DNA from 2 places in the Paenibacillus sp. FSL W8-0426 genome. Region 2 is predicted to be linked to the other one. Evidence: a T-box and tRNA genes for the amino acid it is inferred to sense, from the RefSeq annotation. Region 2 holds a T-box; the other holds one or more tRNA genes.
What was found. The T-box of region 2 lies ahead of metG (methionine--tRNA ligase). A T-box ahead of a tRNA ligase gene usually reads a tRNA of that ligase, here a tRNA-Met.

Region 1 (7,678 bases), 970 kb from region 2:
CCACCCGCATTGGACGAGAACACAGCCTCGACGATTTTACCGCCGCTCTTGACCACTTCGCCCGCGGTCGCATCGACGGCGCTGTTTACTTTGTCATTCTCGGATCCCATTCCGTTGTACGCCTGGCTGAGCGTTGTATCCACGACATTGGCAATCTTGAAGCGGTCACCCTGCTGAAGCGCATAGGAACGCGCTGCTACAGCCTGAGCTTTTAACGCCTCTGCCGGCCACGAGGAATACACTTCTGCGCCCACGACTGAATACAGGTATTGCTCCAGCGGTACAACGTTGACCAGAGCCAGGTCCCCGTTAACGATGCTGACTTCCATATCGCCGCGGTAGGTCCGCTGTGAACGCTCCGCGACTTTGATTCCGCTGCCGTCTCCCTGTACCAAAGCTTTGGCATTGGTGCCTGCCATCGTATAATGTGCTGCCGTTTTGAGAGCATCCAGGCTGAGTCCTGCATCCGTACGGATGATCAGCCCGGGTTGACCGTCATTCACTGTAGATAAACTCAAACCAGGTGCTTGAGCATCAACCGTTGTTTTCAGTGCCGCAAGCTCTGCATCCGTGGAGGCTTCGCCCACCCAAACCGCGTATCCCGAAGCATTTGCCCCCAATTGGAGCACAGGATAAGCCGTAATGCCTGCCGACAGCAAAGTCGCCTGTGCTGCCTGCGCCTCCTCAAGCGAACTGTACGTGCCCGTCGTCAGCCGTTTGCTTCCGGTAACCACCGGTTTCTGGCCGCCAAGTTGGGCTGCAGCCGTGTTTTGGACACGGGCTACGGCTTGTCCGGCCTGCGCTGCTGTCGCATAATTGCCTGTATACAGCTGATAGGTCTCTTTGCCGTTGACCGTTGTTGTAAACAGCAGCGGCGTGTCCGCAGTGGCCTGTAACCGTTTAGCCGCAGCCGACGCCGTTTGGAAATCGGTCGTTTCCAGCACTTTAACCCTATAACCGTCCGCGCTGAATCGGATTTGCCCTGCAGGGATGCTTAAGTTGGCTCCGCTGTCAGAACCAATGCTCCATTTTCCCGTGGATTCCAGCGTAATAAGCGATGTTGTCGATTTGTACGTGCTTCCCAGGTTCGCAAACATCGCAACCCGGATCGTTTGGCCGTCGCTTTCTGCCGCATAGGCAGGCAACTGCAGGCATCCCGCAGTCAGCAATGCCGCCGCAAAAACCTTAATGCGTCTGCTCCACTTGTTCGTATTCCTCGCTCTTCCCACAATCAAACTCCTCTCCATGCTATATCCATTGGATTATCGGAAATATGCGTCCTGCTTATGAGCTTCTTTTTTATCGTTGATGTTGCGTCAGATGCTCCATCCAACCATTACTTCCCGTCCCTTGGCGGAAGGGGAATGCCCAGGTGGTGATACGCCAAATCCGTGACCACCCTGCCCCTCGGAGTTCGTTGAAGCATGCCGATCTGCAGCAAATAAGGCTCGTATACGTCCTCAATCGTTTGGCTCTCTTCCCCGATGGTGGCAGCTATCGTATCCAGCCCGACCGGGCCTCCTTTGAAACTTTGAATCATGGATTTGAGCATCTTATGGTCGATTTCGTCCAACCCTCTCGGGTCGATCTGCAAACGTTTCAACGCCTCTTCTGCCAAAGCCTGCGTGATCATGCCGTCCCCCCGCACTTGGGCGAAATCCCGTACCCTTTTCAAGAGACGGTTAGCAATCCGCGGCGTACCGCGAGAACGAAGGGCAATCTCCTCTGCCGCATCGCCCACGATGTCGACGCCAAGAATTTCCGAAGCCCTCGACACGATAAACGCAAGTTCATCCACCGTGTAAAATTCCAAACGACTGATCACGCCGAAACGATCGCGGAGCGGAGCCGACAACAATCCTGCACGCGTCGTTGCACCGATCAGCGTAAATGGAGGCAAATCGAGACGCACGGAACGTGCACTCGGGCCTTTGCCGATCATAATATCCAGCGCAAAATCCTCCATGGCCGGGTACATGACTTCTTCCACGGTACGATGCAAGCGGTGAATCTCGTCAATGAACAAGACGTCACCTTCCTGCAAGTTGGTCAAAAGCGCAGCCAAGTCTCCTGGACGTTCAATCGCAGGGCCCGATGTTGTTCTTAGATTCACGCCGAGCTCGTTCGCGATAATATTGGCCAGCGTTGTTTTCCCCAGTCCGGGAGGACCGTACAACAGCACGTGGTCCAACGCTTCATTACGCATTTTTGCGGCTTCGATGTATATTTTCAAATTTTCCTTGACCTGATTCTGTCCGATATACTCGTTCAAATACCGGGGACGCAGGCTCAGCTCCACAGCTTGGTCCTCCATCATCAGGTTGGCGGAAATAATCCGGTCTTCCATGTTATATCCCTACCTTCTTTGCTGGCTGCTTGGTTGACTTGGTTGTCTGAAATGGTCTGTCACCGATCAGCTCGCTATCCTTTAAACAGCATCTGCAGCGCCCGCTTCATCAGCACATCCACCGAATCTGCCGCAGTGGCGTCTTTTTTGAGCTTCAGCCATACTTTATCCAGCTCGCTGTCCGTGTAACCCAATGCCTTCAAGCCTTCTCGAGCTTCATCCCACGCAGACCCGCTGCCCTGTTCCTCCGACGGAGGGGCAAACAACCCTGTCGCCAATGCAGCCGTACCGAAGCCGTCCAATTTGTCCTTCAGGTCCAAAATCATGCGCTGTGCCGTCTTTTTGCCGATTCCCGGCAATTTGGTCAGGAACGTAATGTTCTCTTGATAAATCGCCGTAACGACATGCTCAGGCGTTCCCCCTGCCAGAATCCCCAATGCAACCCGCGGCCCGATGCCGGATACCTCAATCAATTTGCGGAAAAGACGCTGCTCATCCCGGGATGCAAAACCAAACAAAAGGATTGCGTCTTCACGTACATGGTGATGGATATACACCGTGATTTCCCCTTCTTGTTTGGCAAAAACAAAGGGATTAGGGCAGAACACGCGATACCCCACTCCATGCACATCCAACACAATATATTCATTCTCCACAAGCACAAACTGTCCTCTAAGAAAATCTATCATTTTCGCAATACCTCATTCAACTTGTTATTTAGTGTGTATGAGTGGGCGTGACAAACGGCTACGGCCAGCGCATCCGCCACGTCGTCCGGTTTCGGAATGGCCTGCAAACGCAAAAACATACGAACCATCTCCTGCACCTGGCGTTTCTCCGCCTTGCCGTAACCCACGATGGCCTGTTTAATTTGCATTGGCGTATATTCCGCGATCGGCAGCCCTTTCTGAGCTGCTGCAAGCACCATGACCCCTCTCGCTTGGCTGACCGACATGGCTGTCGTCACGTTTCGGTTAAAAAACAACTTCTCCAGCGCAATCGCATCCGGTTTATATTTATCAATCAACTGCACCATGCCCTCATACACATGAAGCAGCCGTTCTTCTTCGGGCGTATGAGCCTCGGTTTGAATGCAGCCGTACTGCACAGGCTTTACCTGGCTTCCGATTTTGTCCACAAAACCAAAGCCGACAATCGCTATCCCCGGGTCGATCCCCAAAAAACGCAAAACCATCTCTCCCTTACAATAAAGCGAACATATGTATCGTTCATTTCATTATAACAAAGTTTATGATCCTGCGGCAGGAAAAACTTTGTCGAGACGATGATGCCGCATCATTTGATGCGTTTCGATCATTTTCAACAATGCAAAAAAGGCATCCGACGATGCCTTGGCACACTCCACCTATTATGTTGGTTTGTTTTTACCCACCGCTTTGCACAGGCTGTGCTGCTTCATACTCCCGATCGAGGGCATAATCGCTAAATGTGGAGATCACACTGTTATATTCATCTTTGTCCTGTACGCGTATCCCTTGCTGCAATTGTTCCAATACCCCTTCCGGCAAAGAAGATTCGAGGGAACCCACATCCATTTGAAAAAATGTCCGGATGACTTTCTCCTTGGTTGGACGTCCTTCATATAAATTTAAATTCCCTACGGCATCGACGCTGATATACGCCTTCTCTTTGCACAACGGTGAAAGATCGTCAATCTGTTGACTGATTTGAACAAGATCAGTACTTTTCAATTCAGGCTCCCATTCAGGATGCTGAAGCAACAATGCTTCTAGCTGTGAATTCGTTAAACGCCCCAACTGCTCCGTTTCAATCCCGCAAATATAACGTGTCTCGAGGACAACCCGAGTTAACCGATGTGGGTCCGTTCCCAATTGCTTCAACACCATTTGCGCTTTTTCCGTCACCTGTGCTTCCGGTTCGGCAAGCCCCATAACAGCCTTAGCCTCACCGAAATGGGTTGTCAGCAGCCGCTGAACATGCGAAGAGATGGACAATCCACTACCCGCCAAAACCGTGATCGTTATCAAAGCTACAGCCATCCATGCTGTGCGTTTCCATCGACGCCAACGTCGCTTTAATTGTTTTCTGAGCTTAAATGTGTTCACATGAACCCCTTCTATCCCTGTTTTAAGGATATTGTGACCGAAAGGGCTCAGCTTTATGCAAAATAAAACAGTTTCTCTCATGGAAAACAATAAAGACGGACTATCTATTATGATAGTCCGTCTTTCGAAAGATCGGGATGACACGATTTGAACATGCGACCCCCTGGTCCCAAACCAGGTGCTCTACCAAGCTGAGCTACATCCCGTTAAATACCGGTGAGAGGACTCGAACCTCCACGGGTCTCCCCACTCGATTTTGAGTCGAGCGCGTCTGCCATTCCGCCACACCGGCTTATTTAATTAAATGGCGCGCCCTGAGAGATTCGAACTCCCGACCTTTTGATTCGTAGTCAAACGCTCTATCCAGCTGAGCTAAGGGCGCATATTTGGAGCGGACGACGGGAATCGAACCCGCGACCCTCGCCTTGGCAAGGCGATGCTCTACCGCTGAGCCACGTCCGCATATGAATTTTAATGTTAATTCCTGAAGAATATTCAAGTGGCGGAACCGACGGGATACTCTCACTTCGTTCGAGACTGCGTAGCTTATGCTTTCGAAGTAAATGCTCCGACGAACCCATTCCCGGATTCTCATCCCTGATGAATATTCAAGTGGCGGAACCGACGGGATTCGAACCCGCGATCTCCTGCGTGACAGGCAGGCATGTTAGGCCAACTACACCACGGTTCCATCTTATTGCGGGGGCAGGATTTGAACCTGCGGCCTTCGGGTTATGAGCCCGACGAGCTACCGGGCTGCTCCACCCCGCGTCGTTAAAAAGTATATGGTGGAGGCTGAGGGGATCGAACCCCCGACCCTCTGCTTGTAAGGCAGATGCTCTCCCAGCTGAGCTAAGCCTCCATATTGCTATGACCCGTAGGGGATACTCTCACTTCGTTCGAGACTGCGAAGTCTAAGCTAACGAAGTTATCCTCCGACGAACCTTTAGGGTTCTCACCCCTTTTATTGCAATGGAATTACAATGACCCGTAGGGGATTCGAACCCCTGTTACCTCCGTGAAAGGGAGGTGTCTTAACCCCTTGACCAACGGGCCATAATGGCTCCCCGAACAGGACTCGAACCTGTGACAACTCGATTAACAGTCGAGTGCTCTACCAACTGAGCTATCAGGGAATATGATGCATTTGTGTATGCAAATGCAATTCATCGTACAACGTCAACATATTGTTTTCTATGTAGGATGAAAGAGTTCGCTTGGCGGCTTCCTACTCTCCCAGGACCCTGCGGTCCAAGTACCATCGGCGCTAGAGGGCTTAACGGTCGTGTTCGGGATGGGTACGTGTGGAACCCCTCCGCCATCGCCACCAAACGATTTTGCTTTGGATTGAAAAACGATCCGCACATCCGTGATGTACTCGTTTTTCACTCAGAGATTGCTCTCTGAAAACTGGATTCGAAACGAAACCTGCGATCTTAGAACCTGCATTTTCTTGGATAAGCCCTCGACCGATTAGTACTGGTCAGCTCCATGCATTGCTGCACTTCCACCCCCAGCCTATCTACCTCGTCGTCTTCAAGGGGTCTTACATACTGGGAAATCTCATCTTGAGGGGGGCTTCACGCTTAGATGCTTTCAGCGCTTATCCCGTCCGTACATAGCTACCCAGCGGTGCTCCTGGCGGAACAACTGGTACACCAGCGGTACGTCCATCCCGGTCCTCTCGTACTAAGGACAGCTCCTCTCAAATTTCCTACGCCCACGACAGATAGGGACCGAACTGTCTCACGACGTTCTGAACCCAGCTCGCGTACCGCTTTAATGGGCGAACAGCCCAACCCTTGGGACCTACTTCAGCCCCAGGATGCGATGAGCCGACATCGAGGTGCCAAACCTCCCCGTCGATGTGGACTCTTGGGGGAGATAAGCCTGTTATCCCCAGGGTAGCTTTTATCCGTTGAGCGATGGCCCTTCCATGCGGTACCACCGGATCACTAAGCCCGACTTTCGTCCCTGCTCGACTTGTAGGTCTCGCAGTCAAGCTCCCTTATGCCTTTGCACTCTTCGAATGATTTCCAACCATTCTGAGGGAACCTTTGGGCGCCTCCGTTACTCTTTAGGAGGCGACCGCCCCAGTCAAACTGCCCACCTGACACTGTCCCTGTACCCGATTAGGGCACCAGGTTAGAACCTAGATACGATCAGGGTGGTATCCCAACGGTGCCTCCACACAAGCTGGCGCTCATGCTTCTCAGGCTCCCACCTATCCTGTACAGATCGTACCCAAATTCAATATCAAGCTGCAGTAAAGCTCCATGGGGTCTTTCCGTCTTGTCGCGGGTAACCTGCATCTTCACAGGTATTAAAATTTCACCGGATCTCTCGTTGAGACAGCGCCCAAGTCGTTACGCCATTCGTGCGGGTCAGAATTTACCTGACAAGGAATTTCGCTACCTTAGGACCGTTATAGTTACGGCCGCCGTTTACTGGGGCTTCGGTTCACAGCTTCGGGATTACTCCCTAACCGCTCCCCTTAACCTTCCAGCACCGGGCAGGCGTCAGCCCGTATACTTCGCCTTACGGCTTCGCACAGACCTGTGTTTTTGCTAAACAGTCGCTTGGGCCTTTTCACTGCGGCCCCCTCGTGCTATTCACACTACCGGGGCACCCCTTCTCCCGAAGTTACGGGGTCATTTTGCCGAGTTCCTTAACGAGAGTTCTTCCGCGCGCCTTAGAATTCTCTTCTCGCCTACCTGTGTCGGTTTGCGGTACGGGCACCTTCATCTGGCTAGAGGCTTTTCTTGGCAGTGTGAGATCATGACCTTCGCTACTGTAATTTTCACTCCCCATCACAGCTCAGCCTTGCGGTTAGCGGATTTGCCTACTAACCAGCCTCACTGCTTGGACAGGCATCCATCAGCCTGCGTCACTACCCTACTGCGTCCCCCCATCGCTCGTAACGATTTACGGTGGTACAGGAATTTCGACCTGTTGTCCTTCGACTACGCCTTTCGGCCTCGCCTTAGGTCCCGACTTACCCTGAGCGGACGAGCCTTCCTCAGGAACCCTTAGGCTTTCGGCGGATCAGATTCTCACTGATCTTTTCGTTACTCATACCGGCATTCTCACTTGTATGCTCTCCAGCGCTCCTTACGGTACACCTTCAACGTACATACAACGCTCCCCTACCCCTGATCATAAGATCAAGCCATAGCTTCGGTGGTGTGTTTAGCCCCGTTACATTTTCGGCGCAGAGTCACTCGACCAGTGAGCTATTACGCAC
Region 2 (7,678 bases):
AAAGGCCCTGCCTATCAGCAAAAAAATACGTTCATGGTCCCGTTAACTTCCATTACGCAGGCCTTGAACATTACTTATAAAGTAAATCAGTCGGCCAAAACGGTTGTGCTGAATCTGAATACCAAACCGGTTGCAAGCTTCAAGATTTCCCAAAAGGAAATTTTTGCAGGTGACAAGGTAGATTACGTGACTTCATCCAGTTCTCCGAAAGGGTTGAACATTGTTGACGAACGCTGGACCGGCCGTCAGGAATCGTTCGATCAGCCCGGCACGTATACGATTACTTATGAAGTTCAGGATTCGAGCGGTCAATGGAGCGACCCGTATTCCGTAACCATTCAAGTACAGAAACCAAACCTGCCTCCTGTCGCCATGTTCGAGACCGACAAGGAAGAGTACAAGATGGGCGAAAAAATCACGTATATCGACCAAAGTACGGATGATGAAAACGCCATCGAAAAAGTGGAATGGGATAACAATGCACTGGCCTTCTTCGTTCCAGGGCCCAAAACGGTGACCATCACCGTTACGGACAAACACGGTGAAACCGACACATACAGCAAAGTCATTACAATTACCAATGAGACGTTGTATACTCTTTCTGATTTCAATCAGCTTTTCACCCCGGTAGGACAGAAATTCGTCTTTAACGGCGGCGATGTGCCTGCTATGGAAAAAGTGCCTTATACGTATACAGACGAACCAAGCCTGCTGATCCGCAGCAACAGTCCGGAAACGGTGAATTCCGAAGGTATTGTATATAAAGAGTCTTCTTTCGGTCAGACCCGCTTCATGATTCACCATGTAAACAACACGGGGAAAGCCGTTAAAATGTATGTTGTCGCAACGAACAACAACGCGTATACGGCGCAACTCGAACAGCAAAACATGGGCTTTGCGGGACCTTCCCCAATCGCTACAGCCGCAGGGAAATTGTCCATTGACCGATGGTTCCAGTCGATGCAGGAAGGTAAGGATCAAAAGAAAATCTATATTGAGCCTGGCGACAGCAAGCTGATTTTGACGGAGCTTAGTGCGCTGCCGATGAAACAAGGACAAGTTATTTCGCTCTATTCGGACGTATTCAGTGATTATCAACTCGATTATAACGTCATCATGATCGATGCAAACAAAGATCCGATGGAAGCTTTGGCTACATTGCCTGTGCTTGACCGCGACGGCGTTCATAACCGTGGTACGTATCCGAATGCTACACGGGTTATTACCTACGATGAGCCAATCGGTGCCAAACCGTCCCGCATGCCGCTTGGCGATAATGCAAGCGATCCGAATCTGGTCGGAACGGATCCGATGGCTTACACGGATGCGTCCAATGCAGGCAACTTTGGCGTGTTATACAAAATTACGCTGAACAACGTTGCTCCACGGACGTTGATTTCCCTGAACCCTCGCGGAGGCAAATACTCCGGCGTTGCCCTGGTCAATGGTCAGGTTGTACAGATTGCGCAAAGCAGCTCCGTTAGCGCGCCGAATGAACAAAGCGTGCTTTATCGCACCGGATCTTATGGAGAGAGCGTAACGATTCTGTTCTCTGCCGCACCGGGTAGCAATCTGCCGGTTAACTTGTTGTTCACACCGCTTCCAGAAGAGAAAAAATAACAATTTTTATATAAACCGCAAAAAACATACACACGTTAACGGAGAGTCAGGAGCAATCTGGAGAAGCGAAGCAGTCGCCTTTATCACCGGATTTTCCCTTCTAGAGAAGGGGAATCAAAAAAATCTGGGGATAACAGCGATCGGAAGATGGTGCTGCACTCGTAGTGGCCTTGTGTGATTGATTAGTGCGGTTTATATAGATGGACCGGAAAACGGACGGTTTGGAGTGAGAGCTTATATTATCGTATACCCTGTCACCCCAAAAGTCGCCCGAACAGAAACTTGTTCTAAACCGTCATGGAAGGACTCCGCAAGGAGTCCTTTTTCGTAGGTTTGCAGTCAGCTGAATGCACATATTCCGTCCGTGCATAGATACGCTCATGCGAGGTTTCCTCAGGGAAGTTCATGCTGGATGATCGATCGGGCGGCTGACTGCTTTCGTTGACTCGAAGCGAAATTTGAGGCATTATTAGTAGTAAGAAAATACAAGCGGCCATTTGCATCGGTTACAGCACCGCTCTGTCGGCTTTGCTTGACCCATTGCATGAGCATATGTATGGCAGGAGGTGTTGCAGGTCATGCTGACAACAGAGCAGATTATTAGCACGATGTCCTCGCAGGGGCTTCGCATCACGGATCAGCGGAAAACGCTGGCCAGGTTGTTTGCCGAATCTCCCGGTTTTTTGACACCGAAGGACGTTTATGAATATATGAGCAAAAACTATAGCGGACTCAGCTTCGACACGGTGTACCGCAATTTGCGGGTGATGCAGGAATTGGGTGTACTGGAGCAGATTATTTTTGAGGACGGGGTGAAGTTCCGCGCCCATTGCAGCGAGGATCATCACCATCACCATATGATTTGCCTGAAATGCCAAAAAACATATCCGATCGTATTTTGCCCCATGCAGCTTGCGGATGCGCCGGAACAATTTCAGGTTGTGGATCATAAATTCGAAGTGTTCGGGTATTGTAAAGATTGTGCGGAGCATGCTCCGGCCAAAGCGGTTTCGGGACATTCTCACGGGAAGCATTAAGCGATGAAGCTGACGCGAAAAATGGCACAGGCGCCCATTCGGGTATATCGCAGCTGCATTTCTCCGCTCAAGCCGCCGACCTGCCGTTTTTATCCGACATGTTCGGCGTACGCGATGGAGGCCATTGAGGTGCATGGCGCCTTGAAAGGATCATGGCTGGCCGCAAAGCGCATCGCCAAATGTCATCCGTTCCATCCGGGCGGCGTGGATTTGGTCCCGCCGAAAGCGGACAAATCCGTCATAGCTTCTTCCAAATAGTCTGCAGCCGACTTGACAAAAGGGGCAGCGTTTCAGTATATTTCATGTATAATAATTTCCAGTGAAGGGATAAGTACAGACACACCCCCAGCGCAGAGAGCCGGAGAAGCTGAGAACCGGTCTGGGAGGAGGCTGGAAAATGGTCCTGGAGGGACCTCTTTCGAGCATGCAGTGCGGGATTAACCGCTTGCTGTAAGATTGGGGCGTGATCCAGCGTTAATGGACGGTCTGAGGACCGACAGAGCCCGTGGTTTGCGAAAAGCGCGGGGAATTTGGGTGGTAACACGTGAGAACAACTCGCGTCCCATTGGGGCGGGAGTTTTTTTGTGTTCTTTAAACCGAAAAGGAGGCAAATCAGCCATGGCTGAACAAAAAACGTTTTATCTGACGACACCAATCTATTATCCAAGCGACAAGCTGCACATCGGGCATGCTTATACGACGGTGGCTGGCGATGCGATGGCCCGGTACAAACGTCTGCGCGGATACGATGTCCGTTATTTGACGGGCACGGATGAGCATGGACAAAAAATCGAACAAAAAGCGCAAGAGAAAGGCCAAACGCCGCAAGCTTTCGTCGATGGCATCGTAGCAGGCATCAAGGATCTGTGGAAAAAGCTGGACATCTCTCACGACGACTTTATCCGTACCACGGAAGAGCGTCACAAAACGGTGGTGCAGGACATTTTCGACCGTTTGCTGAAACAGGGCGACATTTATAAAGGAGAGTACGAAGGCTGGTACAGCATTCCGGACGAAACCTATTATACGGAAACCCAGCTGGTGGACGTGGAGCGGAACGAGCAGGGCGACATTGTTGCCGCGAAAAGCCCGGACAGCGGTCATCCGGTGGAATTGGTGAAAGAAGAATCCTACTTCTTCCGGATGAGCAAATATGCCGATCGTTTGCTGCAATTTTATGAGGAGAACCCTGGCTTCATTCAGCCGGAGTCCCGCAAAAACGAAATGATCAACAACTTCATCAAGCCTGGCTTGGAGGATTTGGCCGTCTCCCGGACGACGTTTGAATGGGGCGTCAAAGTAAAAGGCGACCCGAAACACGTCGTATACGTATGGACCGATGCGCTGTCCAACTATATCACGGCACTGGGCTACGGCTCCGCCGATTCGTCGCTCTACGACAAGTTCTGGCCGGCGGACGTACATTTGGTCGGTAAAGAGATCGTACGTTTCCATACGATCTATTGGCCGATCATGCTGATGGCGCTTGACCTGCCATTGCCGAAAAAGGTATTTGCGCACGGTTGGCTGCTGATGAAGGACGGTAAAATGTCCAAATCCAAAGGCAATGTGGTTGACCCGGTTACGCTGATTGACCGTTACGGTCTGGATGCGCTGCGATACTACCTGCTGCGCGAAGTTCCATTCGGTTCGGACGGCACCTTTACGCCAGAAAGCTTCGTGGAACGCGTCAATTCCGATTTGGCGAACGACCTCGGCAACCTGCTGAACCGTACCGTAGCGATGGTTGATAAATATTTCGAAGGCAAAGCACCGGCATTTGCTTCCGGCGTAACCGAATTCGATGCTTCTCTTGAAGAAGCGGGCCATGCGGCCGTGGAAAAAGTGGAGCAGGCGATGGAAAATCTGCAGTTCTCCGTTGCGTTAACGGCAATCAGCCAATTTGTAAGCCGCAGCAACAAGTACATCGACGAGACTCAGCCGTGGGCGTTGGCTCGTGACGAAGAGAAACGCAGCGAACTGGCTTCGGTCATGTCCCATCTGATCGAAAGCCTGCGCATCGCTTCCATCTTGCTGCAACCGTTCCTCACGCGTGCACCGCTTAAAATTTGGGAACAGCTCGGCATCCAGGAAGGCGAGCTTACTGCTTGGGATACAACGAAGCAATGGGGACTGATCCCGGCAGGAAATGCGCTGCAAAAGGGAGATCCGATTTTCCCGCGCCTGGATGCAGAACAGGAAGTGGCTTACATCTCCGAAGCCATGACCGGCGGCAAAAAGGCGGATGCACAGCCTGAGGCGCCGCAAGCAAACACAGCGGCTGAAGCCGTGGAGGCACCGGAGAGCAAAGAAGAGATCGGCATCGATGACTTCGCGAAAGTCGAGCTGCGCGTAGCGCAGGTTATCGCCTGCGAGCCCGTCAAAAAAGCGGATAAATTGCTGAAGCTGCAGCTGGACCTCGGTTATGAGCAGCGTCAGGTCGTATCCGGTATCGCGAAGTTTTATTCGCCGGAAGACATGGTCGGCCGCAAAGTCATTTGCGTAACGAACCTGAAACCGGTGAAGCTGCGCGGCGAGCTGTCCCAAGGCATGATTTTGGCGGCATCGCATGGCGATCAGCTTACGCTTGCTACCGTTCCTGACAGCATGCCCAATGGCGCACAAGTAAAATAACGGAACAGCATGCTTGTATGCATAAATAAACTATGGCACCCGTATGTGCTGCATGAAAGTGACCCGATTCGTCGGGTCACTTTTTTCACCATTTTTTTAGCCAGAAAGGGGCCATGAAGGGGGACAACCAGGCATAGACTGATAAAAGCTCCGCAGATCTGGATAGAATGAAAAGGAGAGCACGCTTGACAACGGTGGGTAGGTTACCTATAATTCTATCAGTAATATTTACGATTAAGTGATGCGGAGTGATAGAAAAAATGAAATTTTTGAGAGAAAAACCGTCATTGATTCAGGCGACTGCCCGGCGCAAAGGCAAGCGGTCTCGTCTGCTTTGGAGCAGTTTGCTGGTTATGAGTTTGCTAATCTTGTCCGCTTGTGGGCAAAACAGCTCCAATAGTGCCAAAATCGAAGAAGGCAAAGTCAACGTCGTAACGACGTTTTATCCGGTGTACGCTTTTACGGCTGCGATCGGCGGAGATGATGCGAACGTAATCAACTTGCTGCCAACCGGGGTAGAGCCGCATGACTGGACGCCAAAGAGCCAAGATATCGTCAACACGTCCAAAGCCCAGCTTTTCTTATATAACGGTGCCGGGCTTGAAGGGTGGGTGCCGAATTTCCTCAAGTCGCTGGATAGCGACTCCAAGGTTAAAGCAGTGGCGGTCAGCGACGGCGTGGATCTCTTGATGGCGGAAGGCGACGATGGCCACGATCATGGTGCGGAACAATCGGAAGAACACGCTCATGAGGATGAACATGCCGACGAACATGCAAACGACGCGGGGTCAGAAGAGGTAGACAGTCATCATATCGACCCTCACACATGGGTGAGTCCGAAATCAGCCTTGATCATGGCCGAAAATATCAAAAACAGCCTTGTGGAAGCAGATCCTGCTCACAAAGAAGGCTACGAGCAGCGTTACAAAGCGCTTCAAACCAAATTGGCAGCACTGGATCAACGATTTGCCGACGAGCTTTCCAAAGTGCCGAACAAGGAAATCGTCGTATCCCATCAGGCGTTTGGTTATCTGGCACGCGATTACGGCCTGACACAGCATGCGATCATGGGACTGTCCCCGGACGCTGAGCCGACGGGTCAGGATATCGTGAATCTGTCTAAGCTTGTAAAGGAAGAAGGCATCAAGTACATTTTCTTCGAGGAACTGGTATCCGACAAACTGGCCAAAACGTTGGCTGGCGAAGCCGGCGTGGAAACGATGGTCTTGAACCCGGTAGAGGGGCTGACGAAAGAGCAGGCAGCAAGCGGAGACGATTATTTCACTTTAATGGAGAAAAATTTGCAAAATCTCCTGATCGCATTAAAATAAGATAGACTGGGATTCGTCCGAATCCTGAAATAGAAAGAAAGGGTGGCTTTGCCATGCAGCAAATCATGCCACTATGTCATGATCCCATCATCGAAATCGAGCAATTGTCGTTTTCCTATGGTGAACAGAAAGTCATTGAACATTTGAATTTCATGGTGCAAGAGCGGGACTTCGTGGGCATCATCGGATCGAACGGCGCCGGCAAAACAACGCTGCTGCGTATGTTGGTCGGGCTTCTGCCGCCTGCGAAAGGCGACATTAAGTTGTTCGGCCAGTCCATTCGCAAATTCAAGGATTGGCAGCGCATCGGATATGTTCCGCAAAAAAATGCTTTCAATCCATTATTTCCGGCAACGGTGCGAGAGGTTGTCATGTCCGGCCTGTACAACAACAAAAACATGTTTCGCCGCATGACACGCCAGGCCAACCAGCAATGTGCGGATGCCATGCAGGTCATGCGAATCGAGGACATTGCGCACAAACGGATTGGACAGCTCTCTGGCGGGCAGCAGCAGCGCGTGTTTCTGGCGCGGGCGCTCATCAACCGTCCGGATCTGCTTGTTCTTGACGAACCAACCGTGGGGATTGACGCGGAGTCCCAGGATACTTTTTTTGAACTGATTACCCATATGCATGAGCATCACCGGATGACTTTCCTTATGGTCTCCCATGACATGAACCGAATGGAAAATTATCTAGGTTCGCAGCCGGCGGTAACGAACGGTAAAATTCATTTTCATGTTCGTCACTCGCATGAGGTGGAGGATTGCGCGGAAACCAATCTGCAGCATACGACGGCGCAGGTGCGGTAAACGGCAGTTGTCCGCCAGAATAGAGCAAGGCCGAAGGAGTCGTGTACGTTTTGGAAATTTTAATGAGTGATTTTTTTCAGCGGGCATTGGCAGGCGGGTTGCTGATTGGCATCACCGCCCCGCTGATTGGATTGTTTCTGGTATTGCGCCGTCTATCCATGATCGGAGATACGCTCTCTCACGTTACGATTGCCGGGGTTGCCCTCGGTTTTTTGATTGAGGTATATCCGATTGCGGTAGGGCT

Region 1: it has a tRNA-Met gene. The T-box ahead of metG (methionine--tRNA ligase) is inferred to sense a tRNA for this amino acid. The anticodon was not compared.

What each region holds. Positions count from the first base shown of each region.
Region 1 is NZ_CP150203.1:5,456,609-5,464,286, forward strand. It holds gene MKY59_RS24620 (SpoIID/LytB domain-containing protein) at 1-1,229, opposite strand, end outside; gene ruvB (Holliday junction branch migration DNA helicase RuvB) at 1,337-2,347, opposite strand; gene ruvA (Holliday junction branch migration protein RuvA) at 2,422-3,036, opposite strand; gene ruvC (crossover junction endodeoxyribonuclease RuvC) at 3,033-3,536, opposite strand; gene MKY59_RS24640 (BofC C-terminal domain-containing protein) at 3,733-4,434, opposite strand; tRNA gene MKY59_RS24645 (tRNA-Pro) at 4,567-4,640, opposite strand; tRNA gene MKY59_RS24650 (tRNA-Leu) at 4,646-4,726, opposite strand; tRNA gene MKY59_RS24655 (tRNA-Arg) at 4,740-4,816, opposite strand; tRNA gene MKY59_RS24660 (tRNA-Gly) at 4,822-4,896, opposite strand; tRNA gene MKY59_RS24665 (tRNA-Asp) at 5,048-5,125, opposite strand; tRNA gene MKY59_RS24670 (tRNA-Met) at 5,132-5,205, opposite strand; tRNA gene MKY59_RS24675 (tRNA-Val) at 5,221-5,296, opposite strand; tRNA gene MKY59_RS24680 (tRNA-Glu) at 5,419-5,490, opposite strand; tRNA gene MKY59_RS24685 (tRNA-Asn) at 5,495-5,570, opposite strand; rRNA gene rrf (5S ribosomal RNA) at 5,650-5,766, opposite strand; rRNA gene MKY59_RS24695 (23S ribosomal RNA) at 5,888-7,678, opposite strand, start outside.
Region 2 is NZ_CP150203.1:4,486,564-4,494,241, reverse strand. It holds gene MKY59_RS20050 (copper amine oxidase N-terminal domain-containing protein) at 1-1,620, shown strand, start outside; gene MKY59_RS20045 (Fur family transcriptional regulator) at 2,199-2,657, shown strand; gene yidD (membrane protein insertion efficiency factor YidD) at 2,661-2,915, shown strand; T-box leader at 2,968-3,225, shown strand; gene metG (methionine--tRNA ligase) at 3,276-5,291, shown strand; gene MKY59_RS20030 (zinc ABC transporter substrate-binding protein) at 5,645-6,622, shown strand; gene MKY59_RS20025 (metal ABC transporter ATP-binding protein) at 6,676-7,434, shown strand; gene MKY59_RS20020 (metal ABC transporter permease) at 7,485-7,678, shown strand, end outside.